DNA from 3 places in the Janthinobacterium sp. GW823-FHT03B06 genome. Region 3 is predicted to be linked to each of the others. Evidence: predicted binding sites of a transcription regulator. Region 3 holds the regulator's gene; each other region holds the start of a gene.

Region 1 (5,585 bases), on a different contig from region 3:
GCTGATACACCCGATGCCCGACCCGATAGCCATCCAGATCGGTCCGCTTGCCGTGCACTGGTACGGCCTGATGTATGTGCTGGCCTTTGCCCTGTTCATTATCCTGGGCCGCGTGCGCATCAAGCAGCCGCATATCGCCGTGCTGGGCTGGAAGAAGGAAGACCTCGACGACATGCTGTTCTACGGCATGCTGGGCGTGGTGATCGGCGGACGCCTGGGCGAAGTGCTGTTCTACCGTCCCGAATACTTCCTGCACAATCCGCTCGAGATCTTCATGGTCTGGCATGGCGGCATGTCCTTCCATGGCGGCTTCCTCGGCGTCATCCTGGCCATGTACCTGTGGAGCCGCAAGGCGGGCCGCAACCTGTTCGACGTGCTTGACTTCATCGCGCCGCTGGTGCCGCTCGGCTACGCGGCCGGCCGCCTGGGCAACTTCATCAATGCCGAACTGCCGGGCCGCATCGCGCCGGAAACCCTGCCGTGGGCCATGCAGTGGCCGGGCATTCCGTATCCCGTGCACCCGTCGCCGATCTACCAGATGCTGGTCGACGGCATTTTGGTGTTCATCATCCTGTGGCTGTTTGCGCGCAAGCAGCGTCCGCGCATGGCCGTGGGCGCCATGTTCACCCTGTTGTACGGCTGCGCGCGCTTCTTCACGGAATACTTCCGCACGCCGGACTGGGAAGTCGTGTGGCTGGGCGTGCCGATCACATCGGGCCAGATGCTGTCCTTGCCGATGATCGTCGGCGCCATCGCGCTGCTGGTATGGGCATATAAAAGCCAGGTGATGGGCACGCCGCCCACCAAGGCCCGCGCGGCCTGATGAACAGCTTAAGCCTGTAACCTGCTTGTAATCACTTTCCATTGCGCCGGCGTTACCGGCGTGATGGACAGCCGGCTGCCCTTCTTGAGCAGCAGCATGTCTTCCAGCTCCGGCATCTGGCGCATCTCGGACAGGGGCAACAGCGCCGTCTTCTTCAGGCCCCGCACGTCGACGCTGATCCAGCGCGGCTGTTCCTGCGTGGCCTTGGCATCGAAATACTTGCCGCCCTCTTCAAACTGGCTGTGATCGGGATACGCGCCGCTGGCCACTTCGGCCACGCCCGCCACGCCCGGCTGCGGGCAGCTCGAGTGATAAAACAGCACGCCATCGCCGACCTGCATGCCGTCGCGCATGAAGTTGCGCGCCTGGTAGTTGCGCACGCCGAACCAGGGCATGGTGTGCCGGGGCGCGGCCATCAGGTCGTCGATGCTCACTTCATCGGGTTCGGATTTCATCAGCCAGTATTGTTTCATGCAGACTCCGTGTGAAAGCGCCAGACGTAAAAAAACGGTTGCGCAGGATGCGGCAACCGTTTTCGGTGGTAATGCAAATTGGGCCCCGCCTGTGCCGCTATGCCGGCATCCCGAACCAAACGGTTCAAGGTGGTCACGTTAGTTCAATTTCGGGTTCGTCGAACGAGCGACGCTCACTCCCATCAAACAAAATTCGCAACCGATGCGCATAAATGGTTCAAGGAATATATGGCAATCGCGAACACCGCAGGGTAGACCCAAGTTTACTCCTTTGATCGCGCATCGCAAAGACAAATCGTACCGTGTCCGCTTAAAAAAGGTTTTCCTGGGGCGTCAGCGCGCTATCCAATACCGTGTGCATGGCCGAGATCTTTTGCTTCACTTCCAGGATCGTCAGTTCCGACAGCGGACCTTGCGGCGACTTCACGGAAAGGAATTCCGCGGCCACGCCCAAGGCGGCCAGCACGGCGATGCGGTCATTGCCCTTGACCTTGCCCGCGTCGCGGATGGCTTTCATTTTGCTATCGAGATAGATCGCCGCTTCGCGCAGCGCGCGCTCTTCGCCGTCGCGGCACACCATGCTGTAGGACTGGCCCATGATATTGACATCGACACGCGGCATTACGCTTCCTTCTCGTTCTCGGCAATATAGGCGCCCGCCTCCGAAGCGGCTTGCTCCAGGCCGGCTTGCACCAGTTCGGGAATTTTTTCCAGCAACGCTTCCACCCGCTCCTGCGCCTCGCGCATGCGTTGCACATACAGGGCGTTCTCGGCGGCCAGCGCGGCATTGTCCTTGCGCAGTTGCGCGTTTTCACGGCGCAGCGCATGGGTCATTTCGGCCAGCAGGCCTATTTTGTCGGATAATTCGTTGAATTCGGAAATCATCCCGCCACTATAGGGCGGACGCTCCATGGGCGTCAATCGAATCACGCCGCTGTCACACATATTTACATCAATGCAGGTCAGTTGCCGTGAAATACACGCTTTTTCCGGCGCGTTTCGCCATCTGCACGCATCCGCCGGCGCCGCGATGCCAGCGTTTTACTCGTCGACGTAATCGGGTTCGATATCGAGACCGCCATAGCGGTTTTCGCACGAGCGGCGCGTCAATTCCTGCTTGCCGCTCTTGCCATCAAGCACCATCGTCAAGTCGCGGCAAGTACGGTGGTAGCTGCCAGGTTTGGCGTCCGTCCGCGAGGGCGTCAAAGTGACGCGCAAGGGCACGGCATTGCCCAGCCCCTTGTTGCTCCATTCACGGGTCTTGCCATCCTCTTCATCTTTCAGGGTGCGCACGGCGGCCGTCAGCAAGGATTTCTGTTCCTTCGCATTCAGCCTGGCGATGGTCACGTCGGACAGGAAAGGCGGATACACGACGGGCGCCGGATCCTTGCCCTGCACATCCCAGCGTCCGCTGTTCTGCGAGCACGTACGGCGGCTCAGGTCTTGCGACTTGTCGCCCGCCGTGACGACGAATTTCAGGTCGCGGCAGATGTGCGCCTTCAGGCTGTGTTCCGTCATGCCGGAGTTGCTGAAGTTATATGTGACTTTCACCCGCACGCCACGGTCGCCGCCGTTGTCCCACACATGCGCTTCCTGGTCGTCGTCATCCTTGTTGAGGTCGTTGAACAGCTCGTTGAGCAGCATTTCCTTTTCCAGCGGCGTCAGGGTCGCCACGGTGATCTCGTCGAGAATCGTGGGCGTTTGCGCGGCGGCATTGCCCAGGCAGGCGAGGCCGACGAGGGCGGCACCGAGCAGGCGCAGGGCGGGACGGGAAAGAGTCGATGGCATGGTGTGCTTTCTGGTACAGGGGGAATATTGATATGCAATTGCAATCATCTTATCAAAGTCCATAGCAAAACTCTGTTTCCTGTGCGTACAGGAACGCCGTTCGCCTGACGGGCATGCTAGAGTCGCGCCTGTTGCTGACGCCCGGGAACGAGGCTTGCGTTTGCGCAAACCCTTTGTAAATGCAGGCTGCGCAGAACGTCCAAGCTTATCTTCCCGGAGAATAAGCCCTTGAATAAGCCCCCTACCGTCCCTATAATTAGCACTCGTTAGTAGAGAGTGCTAACAAACTCTTTCGTAGCAATCCTCAGGACATGATGGTGTCTGCCGGGCAACAGCAGGGAACGCTACGCGGCGGGCGACGCCGCGATGCCACCACTGCCCAGCGCCGGCATGCACCCGATGCCATGAGGTTTGCTTGACCGTTGCGGGCTGCTTTCAACGGCAGTCACTGACTGCACGCCTGGCGCTGTGCCAGGAATGTATTCATTTAGCAACACCTATCCATTGAACTTTAAGGAGTTTTGTATGAATCTGCGCCCATTGAACGATCGCGTCATCGTCAAACGCCTCGACCAGGAAACCAAGACTGCGTCCGGCCTCATCATTCCTGATGCAGCTGCTGAAAAACCGGATCAAGGCGAAGTCCTTGCCGTAGGCAATGGCAAGATTCTCGACGACGGCAAAGTCCGTCCTCTGGATGTCAAAGTGGGCGACCGCGTCCTGTTCGGCAAGTACGCCGGCCAAACCGTCAAAGTTGACGGCGATGAGCTGCTGGTCATGCGCGAAGAAGACATCATGGCGATCGTCGTCAAGTAATTGTTTCCACGTTGTAGACAGATACATCCCGAAACTCAGGAGAATTGAACATGGCAGCTAAAGAAGTAGTATTCGGCGACGCAGCGCGCGCCAAGATGGTCGAAGGCGTCAACATCCTCGCCAACGCAGTCAAAGTCACCTTGGGCCCGAAAGGCCGCAACGTGGTCCTGGAGCGCTCGTTCGGCGCCCCTACCGTCACCAAGGATGGTGTGTCGGTAGCGAAAGAAGTTGAACTCAAAGACAAGCTCATGAACATGGGCGCGCAAATGGTCAAGGAAGTGGCTTCCCGCACCAGCGACAACGCCGGCGACGGCACCACCACCGCGACCGTGCTGGCACAAGCCATCGTGCGCGAAGGCATGAAGTTCGTTGCCGCCGGCATGAACCCGATGGACCTGAAGCGCGGTATCGACAAAGCTGTTGCAGCGACCGTCGAAGAACTGGCGAAAATCGCCCGTCCTTGCACCACGACCAAGGAAATCGCCCAGGTTGGCGCGATCTCGGCGAACTCGGACTACTCGATCGGCGAGCGTATCGCTGAAGCGATGGAAAAAGTCGGCAAAGAAGGCGTGATCACGGTAGAAGACGGCAAGTCGCTGAACGACGAGCTGGACATCGTTGAAGGCATGCAGTTCGACCGCGGCTACCTGTCGCCATACTTCATCAACAACCCAGAGAAGCAAGTTGCCGTCCTGGACAGCCCATTCGTCCTGCTGTGCGACAAGAAAATCTCGAACATCCGTGACCTGCTGCCGGTACTGGAACAAGTCGCCAAGGCTGGCCGTCCACTGCTGATCATCGCGGAAGACATCGAAGGCGAAGCGCTGGCTACCCTGGTTGTGAACAACATCCGCGGCATCCTGAAAACCTGCGCAGTGAAAGCACCTGGCTTCGGCGACCGCCGCAAAGCCATGCTGGAAGACATCGCTGTCCTGACGGGCGGCCAGGTGATCGCTGAAGAAGTCGGCCTGACCCTGGAAAAAGTGACCCTGGCCGAACTGGGTCAGGCGAAACGCATCGAAGTGGGCAAGGAAAACACCATCGTCATCGATGGCGCCGGCGAAGCTGCCTCGATCGAAGCACGCGTGAAACAAGTGCGTGTACAGATCGAAGAAGCGACCTCGGACTACGACCGTGAAAAACTGCAAGAGCGCGTGGCCAAACTGGCTGGCGGCGTTGCCGTGATCAAGGTTGGCGCAGCCACCGAAGTCGAAATGAAAGAGAAAAAAGCCCGCGTTGAAGATGCACTGCACGCCACCCGCGCTGCCGTGGAAGAAGGCATCGTGCCAGGCGGCGGCGTAGCCCTGCTGCGCGCACGCGCCAACATCACGGTCAAGGGCGACAATCCTGATCAAGACGCTGGTATCAAGATCGTCCTGCGCGCAATGGAAGAGCCACTGCGCATGATCGTGCAAAACGCCGGCGAAGAAGCTTCGGTCGTCGTGGCAGCCGTCCTGGCTGGCGCGGGCAACTACGGCTACAACGCTGCCAACGGCACGTATGGCGACATGGTGGAAATGGGCGTTCTGGACCCAGCCAAAGTGACCCGTTCGGCGCTGCAAAACGCCGCTTCGATCGCTTCGCTGATGCTGACGACCGACTGCATGGTCTGCGAAATCGCTGACGACAAGGCAGCCGGCGGCATGGGCGGCGGCATGGGTGGTATGGGCGGCATGGGCGGCATG
Region 2 (5,585 bases), on a different contig from region 3:
AGCGCGATACCGGGCTGGCCAAGGAAACCTTGCGTGTCTGGGAGCGCCGCTACGCTTTTCCCCAGCCTCAGCGCGACGCCTTTGGCGAGCGCAGCTACCCGGCCGAGCAAGTGCAGAAGTTGCGCATGGTCAAGCGCCTGCTGGACCTCGGCTTTCGTCCGGGAAAAATCATGCAGCACAGCACCGTGCAACTGCAGCAGCTGGCCAGCGCCGGCAGTGCGGCGCCGTCAACGCCGCCTCCGCAGCTCGAACACTACCTGTCGCTGTGCCGCGGCCACCAGATGGCGGAACTGGGTGACGCCCTGCGCCAGGCGCTGGCCGTGCTGGGCTTGAAAGCGTTCACCATCGACGTGATCGCCCCCCTGACGGGCATGGTGGGCGAGGCATGGGCTTGCGGCGACCTGGCCGTGTATGAAGAGCATCTGTATAGCGAAACCTTGCAAACGGTGATGCGCCACGCCATCTTTTCCCTGCCGCAGGCAAGCAGCCCATCGACGCGCACGCCGCGCATCGTGCTCAGTACCTTGCCGCAGGAGCGTCATGGCCTGGGGCTGCTGATGGCCGAGGCGCTGTGCGCGGCGGCGGGCGCCCATTGCATGTCGCTGGGAGTGGAAACGCCGCTGACGGACATCGTCGCGGCCGCCCGCGCGCAGCGGGCCGATATCGTGGCGCTGTCGTTTTCCAGCGCCAGCAAGCAGCGGCAGACGCGCGACAGCCTGCAGCAACTGCATGCGAACTTGCCGCCAAGCATGGAATTGTGGGCAGGGGGACGCAGTCCCGTGCTGTACAAGCAGCCCCCTTCTTTCCTGCATGTGCTGGACTTGCGGCAAGTCGACGAAAGCATCGCCGACTGGCGCCGCCGCCACCAGGCGCTGGCCCTGCAAACGCATTGAACCCGTTGAAAAGCGCGGCAACTGCGGCGATCTCCGTGGATAGGCACGCAATGTTGCCAATCGAACAGTAAAGCATGAAGGGCCGGGCGCGCTCTGGTAGAATAGCCCGTAACACAGTGTCCGGCGCCGCCGGGCCTTAGGTCAGCACCCGCCACCACACATCCATGTTTAGTTTCTTCAAGAAAAAACCCATCGCTCCCGAGGCCGCACCAGCCGAGCCCCTCGTCCTTCCCGCCACGCCGCCCGCACCGCAGCCTGCCGCTGCGCCCCTGAGCGGCGCGCCAGCCGAGCTCGTGCCCGTGATCGTCGCTGCCGAACCCGAGAAAAAATCGTGGATGACGCGCCTGAAGGCGGGCCTGTCGAAAACCTCGAACACCTTGTCCGTGCTGTTCGTCGGCGCGAAGATCGACGACGCCCTGTACGAAGAGCTGGAAGCGGCGCTGCTGATGTCCGACGCCGGCATCGACGCCACCGAATTCCTGCTCACGGAATTGAAGAAAAAGGTCAAGGAAGACAAGCTGCTCGACGCAGCCGCCGTCAAGGCCGCGCTGAAAGTGCTGCTGATCGAGCTGCTCTCGCCGCTGGAAAAGCGCTTCGAGCTGGGCCGCCACAAGCCGCTGGTGATGATGATTTCCGGCGTCAATGGCGCGGGCAAGACCACCACCATCGGCAAGCTGGCCAAGCACATGCAGTCGAACAACCAGTCCGTGCTGCTGGCCGCGGGCGACACCTTCCGCGCCGCCGCGCGCGAGCAGCTGATGGTCTGGGGCGAGCGCAACAACGTTACCGTGATTTCGCAGGAATCGGGCGACCCGGCCGCCGTGGCCTACGACTCCGTGCAATCGGCGAAGGCGCGCGGCATCGACGTGGTCATGGTCGACACGGCCGGCCGCCTGCCGACGCAGTTGCACTTGATGGAAGAATTGAAGAAAATCAAGCGCGTGATCGGCAAGGGCATGGAGGGCGCACCGCATGAAACCCTGCTCGTCATCGACGGCAACACGGGCCAGAACGCCCTCACGCAAGTGAAGGCCTTCGACGATGCCCTGCAGTTGAGCGGCCTGGTGATCACCAAGCTGGACGGTACCGCCAAGGGCGGCGTGCTGGCGGCGATTGCCCGCGTGCGCCCCGTGCCCGTGTATTTCATCGGCATCGGTGAGAAAATTGAAGACTTGCAGCCTTTCGTGGCTGCCGAATTTGTCGAAGCGCTGCTCGGATAAGCCCATACATGATTGAATTTCAGCACGTCTCCAAGCAATACTCCCCCGACGCCGTGGCGCTCAGCGACATTTCGCTCAGTATTGCCAAGGGCGAGCTGGTCTTCCTGGCCGGCCCGTCCGGCGCCGGCAAGTCCACCTTGCTGAAAATGATCGCCGCTATGGAACGCCCCACGTCGGGCAAGCTGATCGTCAATGGCCAGGACATGGCGAAGATCAAGCCGGCCGGCGTGCCGTTTTTGCGCCGGAACATGGGCCTGATCTTCCAGCAGCAAAAACTGCTGAACGACCGCTCCATCCTGGCCAACGTCATGCTGCCGCTGCTCGTCGTCGGCGCGCATAAAGTTGCCGCCGAGCAGCGCGCGCGCGCCGCGCTCGACAAGGTGGGATTGCTGGACCGCGCCATGGCGCGTCCGCTGTCGCTGTCGGGCGGCGAGCAGCAGCGCGTATCGATCGCGCGCGCCATCGTCAACCGGCCGCAGATCATCCTGGCCGACGAACCGACGGCCAACCTGGACCGCGCCAGCGCCAACAAGGTGCTCGACGCCCTCAAAGCATTCCACTCGGTGGGCGTGACTTGCCTCATTTCCAGCCATGACGAACAGATGCTCGACGCCGCCGCCCGCGTGATCCACCTGAAGAACGGCCAGCTGGTCGCCATCGACAAGGCCACGCAGGCGCCCGTCTTCGCCCCGCCCGATCCCGACTTTGCGCCCGCTCCCGACCAGGACGACGCGCAGGGAGAACAGGCATGAGAGGCTGGTTCCGTCAACACCGCTTCGCGCTCGGTTCGGCGCTGATTCACTTGCGCAAGTCGCCAGGTGGCTTTTTACTGAACGTGCTCGTCGTCGCCATCGCCCTGTCGCTGCCGTTCGCCGGCTTGACCATGCTCGACAATGTGCGCCCCATGTCGGAACAGATGTCGGTCGACCCGGAAATCAGCGTCTTCCTGAAGATCGACACGCCGCGCGAGCAAGCCGTGGCCCTGGCCAGCGCCATGCGCAAGATCGTCGGCGAGCAAAAGGCGAAGATCGTCTTCATCCCGCGCGAACAGGCGCTCGATACGCTGAAGAACAAGAACGGCCTGGCCGACGTACTGAGCACCCTGGGCGACAATCCCCTGCCCGACAGCTATGTGCTGAAACTCGACGCCTTCAGCAGCGCCAGCGAAGCGCAGGATGTCGATGCCGTGGCGGAACAGTTGCGCCACCTGCCGGGCGTGGAATCGGCGCAAGTCGATTCGGCCTGGGTCAAGCGTCTGGCGGCCCTGCTGGGCGTGCTGCGCCTGGTGCTGCTGCTGCTGGCCATCACCCTGGGCGTGGCCGTCATCGCCGTGGTCTTCAATACCATCCGCCTGCAAGTGATGCAGCAGCGCGATGAAATCAGCATCTCGAAACTGATCGGCGCCACCGATACTTTCATCCACCGCCCCTTCTATTACACGGGCGCCCTGCTGGGCCTGTGCGCCGGTGCGCTGGCGCTGGGCGCCGTGGCGCTGGCCTTGCAGCCGCTCAATACCGCGATTGCCGAGTTTGCACGCCTGTATGCGTCCGAATTCCAGCTGGTGCCGCTGGCGCCGCTGCCGATGGCCGGCTTGCTGGCCGTCAGCGCCGGCCTCGGCCTGATCGGCGCCTTCCTCTGCGTACAGCGCCACCTGGCGCGCCTGAACTGACCTTCCTTTCCATGGCGGCGCTCCTGGCGCCGCCATGCGCCTCGCCATCCCCATCTGCTGTTATCTTGATATTTAGCAAGTATTCTTAAGGCTCGCTTCAGCCAGAGGCCGTAGACTGGCTACGTTGTCGTAAAGCGCTATCTCGCGCTGTTCAGAGATATATATCAAGCATTAAATCACCATAGTATTTAGGCTATCAGGACGATTAAATGTGCTGATTGGCACTCTCAGGCAGAGAGTGCTAATATAGGGACATACCAACAGCAGAACCGCCATGGACGCCAGATGAAGATGGTGCCGCGATCTGCAAAGTGCAAGACCGAATACGCAAAACAGAACAGACAATCGGGCCACATCGTGTGATGTGGCCAACTGGAACAAAGCACGACTACGAGGGAGAAAACATGACTATGATGTCCGCAACATCCGCATTGGTTCCGACCAAAAGTAATGCGCTGGGCCTCGGGTTCACTGGCAATCTGGGCAATATCGACGCCTATATTTCGGCCGTGAACCGTCTGCCCATGTTGACCCACGACGAAGAAATTTCGCTGGCGAAACGCCTGCGCGAAAAAAATGACCTGGCCGCCGCGCAAGAGCTGGTGCTGTCGCACCTGCGCCTGGTGGTCTCGATTGCCCGCGGCTATCTGGGCTATGGCTTGCCGCATGCCGACCTGATTCAGGAAGGCAATATCGGCTTGATGAAAGCCGTGAAACGTTTCGATCCGGACCAGGGCGTGCGCCTGGTGTCGTACGCCATGCACTGGGTGAAAGCCGAGATGCATGAGTACATCCTGAAAAACTGGCGCCTGGTCAAGGTCGCGACGACGAAGGCGCAGCGCAAGCTGTTCTTCAATCTGCGCAGCCACAAGACGGGCCTCGATGCGATGACGCCGAAACAGATCGATGCGCTGGCCAAGCTGCTCGACGTGAAGCGCGAAGAAGTGATCGAAATGGAAACGCGCTTGAGCGGCCGCGACATCGCGCTGGAATCGCCGACCGACGATGAAGACGACAAGTTTTCGCCGATCGCCTACCTGTCGTCGGAGCAAAGCGAGCCGACCAAGGTGCTGGAAGCGGAACAAGTGACGCGCCTGCAATCGGAAGGCCTGGAAACGGCCTTGTCCAAACTGGACGCCCGTTCGCGCCGCATCATCGAAGCGCGCTGGCTGGCCAACGACGACGGTTCCGGCGCCACGCTGCACGCGCTGGCTGAAGAGTTCGGCGTATCGGCCGAGCGCATCCGCCAGATCGAAGTGGCGGCGCTGAAGAAAATGAAGGGCGCCCTGGCGGCCTACGTGTAATCGAAAGCAATGCCGCAATGCAAAAGGCGCCGCAAGGCGCCTTTTAGTTTTATAAATGATATTTATCAACAGATAAACATTGTCAGCCCTTATGCTGCAGCCAAGCCCTTGGTGATCAGCTCGGCGACCAATTCATTCAGATCCACGCCGCGCTCCTTGGCCAGGGTCTGCAATTGCAACACCAGATCGCTGTTCAGCTTGACGGCGAACGGCACCAGGCCCAGCGCCTGATCGCGCTTGCGCTGCTCGCGGCGGTCGACGACCACCGCTTCCTTACCGAATGCACCGGCGCCGGGAACATTCATCTTTCCCATCAGTTTCTTGGCATCGCTTTTGGCCAGGTCGGTTTTTTTCATGGTTGTTTCCTGATTTTCAAAACAGCCATTCTACGCAGTAATCGGCGCGCCGCGTGGCCGACGCGTCAATTCATCGGCAGCGCGCCAATAGTGCGCCGGAAAAATATCATTTTGTTATTATCATTTTCATCCCACGCGTGGAC
Region 3 (5,585 bases):
GCGCGTTCGAGGCGCAAGCCGTGCCGTGCGGCCCCGTCAACCGCATCGACCAGGTCTTTGCCGACCCGCAAGTGGTGGCGCGTGGCTTGAAAGTGGAGATGCCGCATCCGACGGCGGGCACGGTGGCGCTGGTGGCCAATCCCGTGCGCCTGTCCGGCTCGCCGGTGCAATACCGCTTGCCGCCGCCCTTGCTGGGGCAGCATACGGACGAGGTATTGCAGCAGTGGCTGGGATTGGACGGTGCGGAGATTGACGGCTTGCGTGAGCGCAAGGTGGTGTAAATGTTGGTCGTCTGGACGTAGGTCGGATTAGCGGGGCCGCCGAGGCGCTTGCGCGCAGTCCGACCTGCACAGCCAACAATGTTGTCGGATTACGGCCCGCAGGGCCTAATCCGACCTACGATTCCATTCACTTGAGTACCAGTTTCAATGCCGGTTTTTCACCGTAATCGTCATAGCGCTCATTGATGCCGGCGATGCAAAACGTGATTTCTTCCAGCAAATCAGGCACTTGCGCCTTCATCACGTCAGCGTCCTGCACCACGATGTCCAGCACTTCGTTCGGTTTCAAACGGAACTGCGTCATGTTTTCATCGTCGCGCAGGTAGCTGAGGCAATCGACCCAGGCATCCATGCTGTTGCCGTAGAACGCGGGGAAACCGAAGGCTTGCACGCATTGTGCGTGAAAGCTCGCTTCATCGGTGATGTCTTTTCCATTCAGGAGGGCAGTGGCCATGGTACTCCTCAGTTCTTCAGCGACAGCACATCCTGCATGTCGAACAGGCCCGTCGGCTTGTCGGCCAGGAAACGCGCGGCGCGCAGGGCGCCGTGGGCGTAGGTGACGCGGCTGCTCGATTTGTGGCTGATCTCGATGCGCTCGCCGATGCCGGCAAACAGCACCGTATGGTCGCCGACGATATCGCCGCCGCGGATGGTGGCAAAGCCGATGGTCGACGGATCGCGTTCGCCCGTCACGCCTTCGCGGCCGTACACGGCGCATTCCTTCAGGTCGCGGCCCAGGGCGCCGGCCACCACTTCACCCATTTGCAGGGCCGTGCCCGATGGCGCATCGACCTTGAAGCGGTGATGCGCTTCGATAATTTCGATGTCGTAGCCTTCGGACAGGCTTTTCGCGGCCAGTTCCAGCAGCTTCATGGTGACATTCACGCCCACGCTCATGTTCGGCGCGAACATGATGGCCGTCTTTTCGGCGGCGGCGGCAATGGCGGCCTTGCCCGCGTCATCGAAACCGGTGGTGCCGATGATCATCTTGATGCCATGCTCGGCGCAATACGCCAGGTGCTGCAAAGTGCCTTCGGGGCGCGTGAAGTCGATCAGGTAATCGGCATTGGCCAGGCCGGTGGCAAGGTCCGACGCGATCAGCACGCCGGCAGGCTTGCCGAGAAAGGCGGCGGCATCCTGGCCGACGGACGGCGAGCCGGCGCGGTCGAGGGCGCCGGCCAGCACGGCGTCGGGTGCGTTGCTGACCGCTTCGATCAGGATATGGCCCATGCGGCCGCTGGCGCCAGCGATGGCAATTTTCAGTTCAGTCATTTTATTCTCTTACAACAACTTATTTGGTGGGTTCGGCGGCAGGCGTCGGTGCTGGCTCGGCGGCAGGCGCCGTTGCTGGTGCTGGTGCAACGTCAGGCTTGCTCACAGGAATGGCAGGAGCGGCATCGGCCGGTACCGGCACGGCGCTTGGCGCCACGGGCGATGGCACGACGGCGGCAGGCACGTCAGCCTTGGCGACCTTGGCGAATGGCGACGGACCGGCGATGCGGTCGATATACTCTTTCTCCGTCGGCAAGTTGCCGCCTTCGAAACGTTCAACCTTGCCATCCTTGCCGAAGTACACGACCACGCGGCTGCTGGTGGTTTCGCCACTGCCCCGCGCCAGGCGGAATGGATAATCCCAGCGGTCGGCATGGAAGATATCGGTCAGCAGCGAAGTGCCGAGGACGAAACGCACCTGGTCGCGCGTCATGCCTACTTTCAACTGGGCCAGCATCTCTTCGGAGACAAAGTTGCCTTGTTGAATGTCAGGACGGTAGGGCGAGAAAAACCACATGAATTTTTGCAGCGGCGTAATGGTGGTCGTTTGTGCGCCCTGTTCGGGAACCAGTGCCTTGCCTTCTTTTTGAGCAGCTGCCGGCTTTTCGCCAAGAATGCCACGGTTGGCGCAGCCGGACACGGCCAGCGCGACACAGACCATGCCTGCCACGACTGGTGCTCGAAATGAAATACGGTGCCAGAGAGATGGCAATACAGCCGGGGTTACGCGCATAAATGACCTCAATTGGATGAACAAAACGCCAGGAGTGACCGGCCCGCCAAAAAAAAGCATATTTTGGCACTCCCCGACAAAACGCTATATGATAAAGCACCTGACCCACATACGAGCAACAAACATGAGTAACAATCCTAGTGATCTCAAGGCAAGCGGCCTGAAAGCCACCCTGCCACGGCTGAAGATACTCGATATCTTCCAGAGTAGCCCGGTACGCCACCTGACCGCGGAAGACGTCTACAAGATTCTGCTGGCCGACAATATGGATGTCGGCTTGGCAACTGTCTACCGTGTCCTCACGCAATTCGAACAAGCCGGCTTGCTTAACCGCAACCATTTTGAAACCGGCAAGGCGATTTTCGAACTCAACGAAGGCTCCCACCACGACCACCTGGTGTGCCTCGACTGTGGCCGGGTCGAAGAATTCTTCGACGAAGAAATCGAAATCCGCCAGCAAAAAGTGGCCGAAGAGCGCGGCTTCAAGATCGCCGAACACGCCCTGGCCATCTACGGCAACTGCACCAAGACAGCTTGCCCGCACAAAACAGCCTGACCCACGCCGGCCGTTCCCGCAAGGGGCCGGCCGGCGCAGCATTGAACCGCATCAATGATGGCTGAGCGCGCTCGACAGCAGCTTGGCCGTGATGTCGACGATCGGAATGACGCGCTCGTAAGCCATGCGCGTCGGTCCGATCACTCCCAGCGTTCCCACGATCTTGCCGTTGACTTCATACGGCGCCGTCACCACGCTCATCTCATCCATCGGCACCAGGTTCGATTCGCCGCCGATGAAAATCTGCACGCCCGTCGCCTTGCTCGACACGTCGAGCAGCTGCATCAAGCCCGTCTTTTGCTCGAACATGTCGAACATCTGGCGCAGCGAATGCATATTCGATGACAGATCGCTCACGCTGAGCAAGTTGCGCTCGCCGGAAATGACCATGTCGTCGCTATGGTCGGCCATCGCTTCGCTGCCCGCCTCCACGGCCGCCTGCATCAAACTGCCCATGTCGTCGCGCAACTGGCGCAGCTCGCCTTGCAGGCGCACGCGCACGGCGTCGAACGACAGGCCGCCATAATTCTGGTTGATGTAATTAGCCGATTGCACCAGTTGCGCCGGCGTATAGTCGGCCTCCGTCAGCAATAAACGGTTCTGCACATCGCCGCCGGGCGCGACGATGACGAGCAGGATGCGCTTTTCGGACAGGCGCAGGAATTCGATTTGCTGGAACACGGATTCGCGGCGCGGGCTGAGCACGACGCCGGCGAACTGCGACAGCGACGACAGCATCTGCGCCGCGTTGGCGATGGTTTTTTGCGGCTGCGGCGTCTGCAGGCGCATGCGCGACTCCACCAGGTGCTCGTCCAGGTGCCGGACGGTCAGCAAGGTGTCGACAAAGATGCGGTAGCCACGCGGCGTGGGGATGCGTCCGGCCGAAGTATGCGGACTGGACACATAACCGAGCTCTTCCAGGTCGGCCATGATGTTGCGGATCGTGGCCGGCGACAGGTCGAGGCCGGAAATTTTCGACAAGGCGCGCGAACCGACCGGCAGGCCGTCGGCGATATATCGCTCGACCAGGGCTTTCAGCAGTGTTTGGGCACGTGTATCGAGTTGCATGGTGTCTTAGGTAAGCAAATATTCTTTAAACAAGCATATTGTTAAGCAAGCGGCAACGAAAGCGGCCGAACGTGCATCAACAGCGCCTATTATGCACGTTCGCCCGTCCGACGGCGATCAATCTTCCAGCTGCCCCTGCAGCCACAGCAGCAATTCATCAAAGTTGGCGCAGATGGCGTCGGGCTGCACGCCGGCGGCCAGGTGAGCGTCGCTGCCCTTGCGGTTCATCCACACGGCACGCATGCCCGCCCCTTGCGCCCCCGTCACGTCGAAATACAGATCGTCGCCGACATACACGGCCTCATGCGGCGCCACGCCCAGCGCGGCGCAAGCGGCCAGGAAGATGCTGGCGTCAGGCTTGGCGACGCCAAAATCGCTGGCGGCAATCGACACTTTAAAATGCTGCGCCAGGCCGATAATTTCAAGGTCCGCATTGCCATTCGAGATAGAGCCGACCAGCATGCGCTGCCCCATCCAGGCCAGGCCGGGCAAGACATCGTCATACGGCTGCACGCGATGGCGCGCGGCCAGGAACTGCGCGATGGCGCCGTCGACCAGGGCGGGATCTTCGCCGGCGGCCTCGAAGGCGGTCAGCAAGCCCGCGCGGCGCAGCTCGATCAAATTGCCATGGAAATGCGGTTGTTCATTGAGCATGGCCAGACGGTGCTGGCGCAACAGCTCGATGGAAAACTGCTGCGCCACCTTGGGCGCATGCGTGGCCAGCCAGTCGTGCAGCAGGGTTTCGGCGGCGGCAATCACGGGCGCGATGGGCCACAAGGTATCGTCGAGGTCGAAGAGGATGGCCTTGGGCGGCACGGCAGGTTTTACAGGGGCAAGAGACATGGAACTCACTATATAGATGCCGCGTCACGGTGCGCAGCCCGCAGCTATTGTCGCACCGATCGCCGCCGCCGGCATGGCGGCGCCCCCATGAAATGGGGCCGGGCCGGCGCTTCCCGGCGAAAAATTGTTACAGGGTGATACAAGGCAAGATCATCCGGCTTGCCAGATAGACTAAAATAGGCGCCATTCCAATGCGGCGCCAGCGTCCGCGTTGCGCTACCCAACCTAATTCGTTTTGGAGAATGTATGAAAAATTTGTACCTGCGCTCGATGCTGGCGGCGGCTTGCGCCGTCACATTGGCGGCCTGCGGCGGCAGCGGCGGCAATCTGTATCTGAGCGGCCAAGTCGTCAATCTGGCAAAAGATGGCCTGATTCTGCTGAATGACGGCGAACGCCTGCCTGTCACCTCAGGCCAGACTTCCTTTGTTTTCACCAAGCTGGTCAGCACCGATGACCGCTACGATATCACCATCGCGCAACAGCCAAAAGGCGCCGTGTGCACGATTACCAATGGCGCCGGCAAGGCATCGAGCTATACCGTGACCACGGCCCAGGTGATTTGCGTGACCAATACCTACCCGCTGAGCGGCACGATCACGGGCCTGACCGCCGACGGTTTGACCCTGGCCATCGGCAATATCACCACCAGCCCGCTGAAAGGCAGCACCAGCTATACGTTCCCGAATGTCAATGACGGCATCGCCTACAATATTTCCATCGCGACGTATCCAACAGGCCAGACGTGCAGTTTCGTGGGTTCTGCCAGTGCCAACGGCCGCGATGTCGTCGGCACCATGGGCTCAGCCGCCACGACCGGCGCCGCACTGAACT

Evidence for each region. Region 3 encodes HrcA, which represses chaperone genes, less so after heat shock. Its sites were predicted from a motif close to TTAGCACTCNNNNNNNNNGAGTGCTAA; they were not measured.
Region 1: the regulator HrcA is predicted to act here: its motif matches at 3,341-3,367, upstream of groES (co-chaperone GroES).
Region 2: the regulator HrcA is predicted to act here: its motif matches at 4,001-4,027, upstream of rpoH (RNA polymerase sigma factor RpoH).

What each region holds. Positions count from the first base shown of each region.
Region 1 is NZ_JBXAJE010000002.1:1,048,505-1,054,089, forward strand. Features, by position in the region: gene lgt (prolipoprotein diacylglyceryl transferase) at 1-823, shown strand, start outside; gene AC1RBA_RS10745 (EVE domain-containing protein) at 832-1,296, opposite strand; RNA gene ssrS (6S RNA) at 1,375-1,552, opposite strand; gene AC1RBA_RS10755 (cell division protein ZapA) at 1,607-1,918, opposite strand; gene AC1RBA_RS10760 (hypothetical protein) at 1,918-2,181, opposite strand; gene AC1RBA_RS10765 (hypothetical protein) at 2,338-3,084, opposite strand; gene groES (co-chaperone GroES) at 3,610-3,900, shown strand; gene groL (chaperonin GroEL) at 3,951-5,585, shown strand, end outside.
Region 2 is NZ_JBXAJE010000009.1:31,443-37,027, forward strand. Features, by position in the region: gene AC1RBA_RS24035 (MerR family transcriptional regulator) at 1-893, shown strand, start outside; gene ftsY (signal recognition particle-docking protein FtsY) at 1,058-2,113, shown strand; gene AC1RBA_RS24045 (cell division ATP-binding protein FtsE) at 2,122-2,865, shown strand; gene ftsX (permease-like cell division protein FtsX) at 2,862-3,782, shown strand; gene rpoH (RNA polymerase sigma factor RpoH) at 4,193-5,086, shown strand; gene AC1RBA_RS24060 (hypothetical protein) at 5,176-5,442, opposite strand.
Region 3 is NZ_JBXAJE010000006.1:121,323-126,907, reverse strand. Features, by position in the region: gene AC1RBA_RS19915 (CaiB/BaiF CoA transferase family protein) at 1-281, shown strand, start outside; gene AC1RBA_RS19910 (barstar family protein) at 409-735, opposite strand; gene dapB (4-hydroxy-tetrahydrodipicolinate reductase) at 744-1,553, opposite strand; gene AC1RBA_RS19900 (outer membrane protein assembly factor BamE) at 1,573-2,214, opposite strand; gene fur (ferric iron uptake transcriptional regulator) at 2,411-2,842, shown strand; gene hrcA (heat-inducible transcriptional repressor HrcA) at 2,894-3,910, opposite strand; gene AC1RBA_RS19885 (HAD family hydrolase) at 4,028-4,753, opposite strand; gene AC1RBA_RS19880 (hypothetical protein) at 5,000-5,585, shown strand, end outside.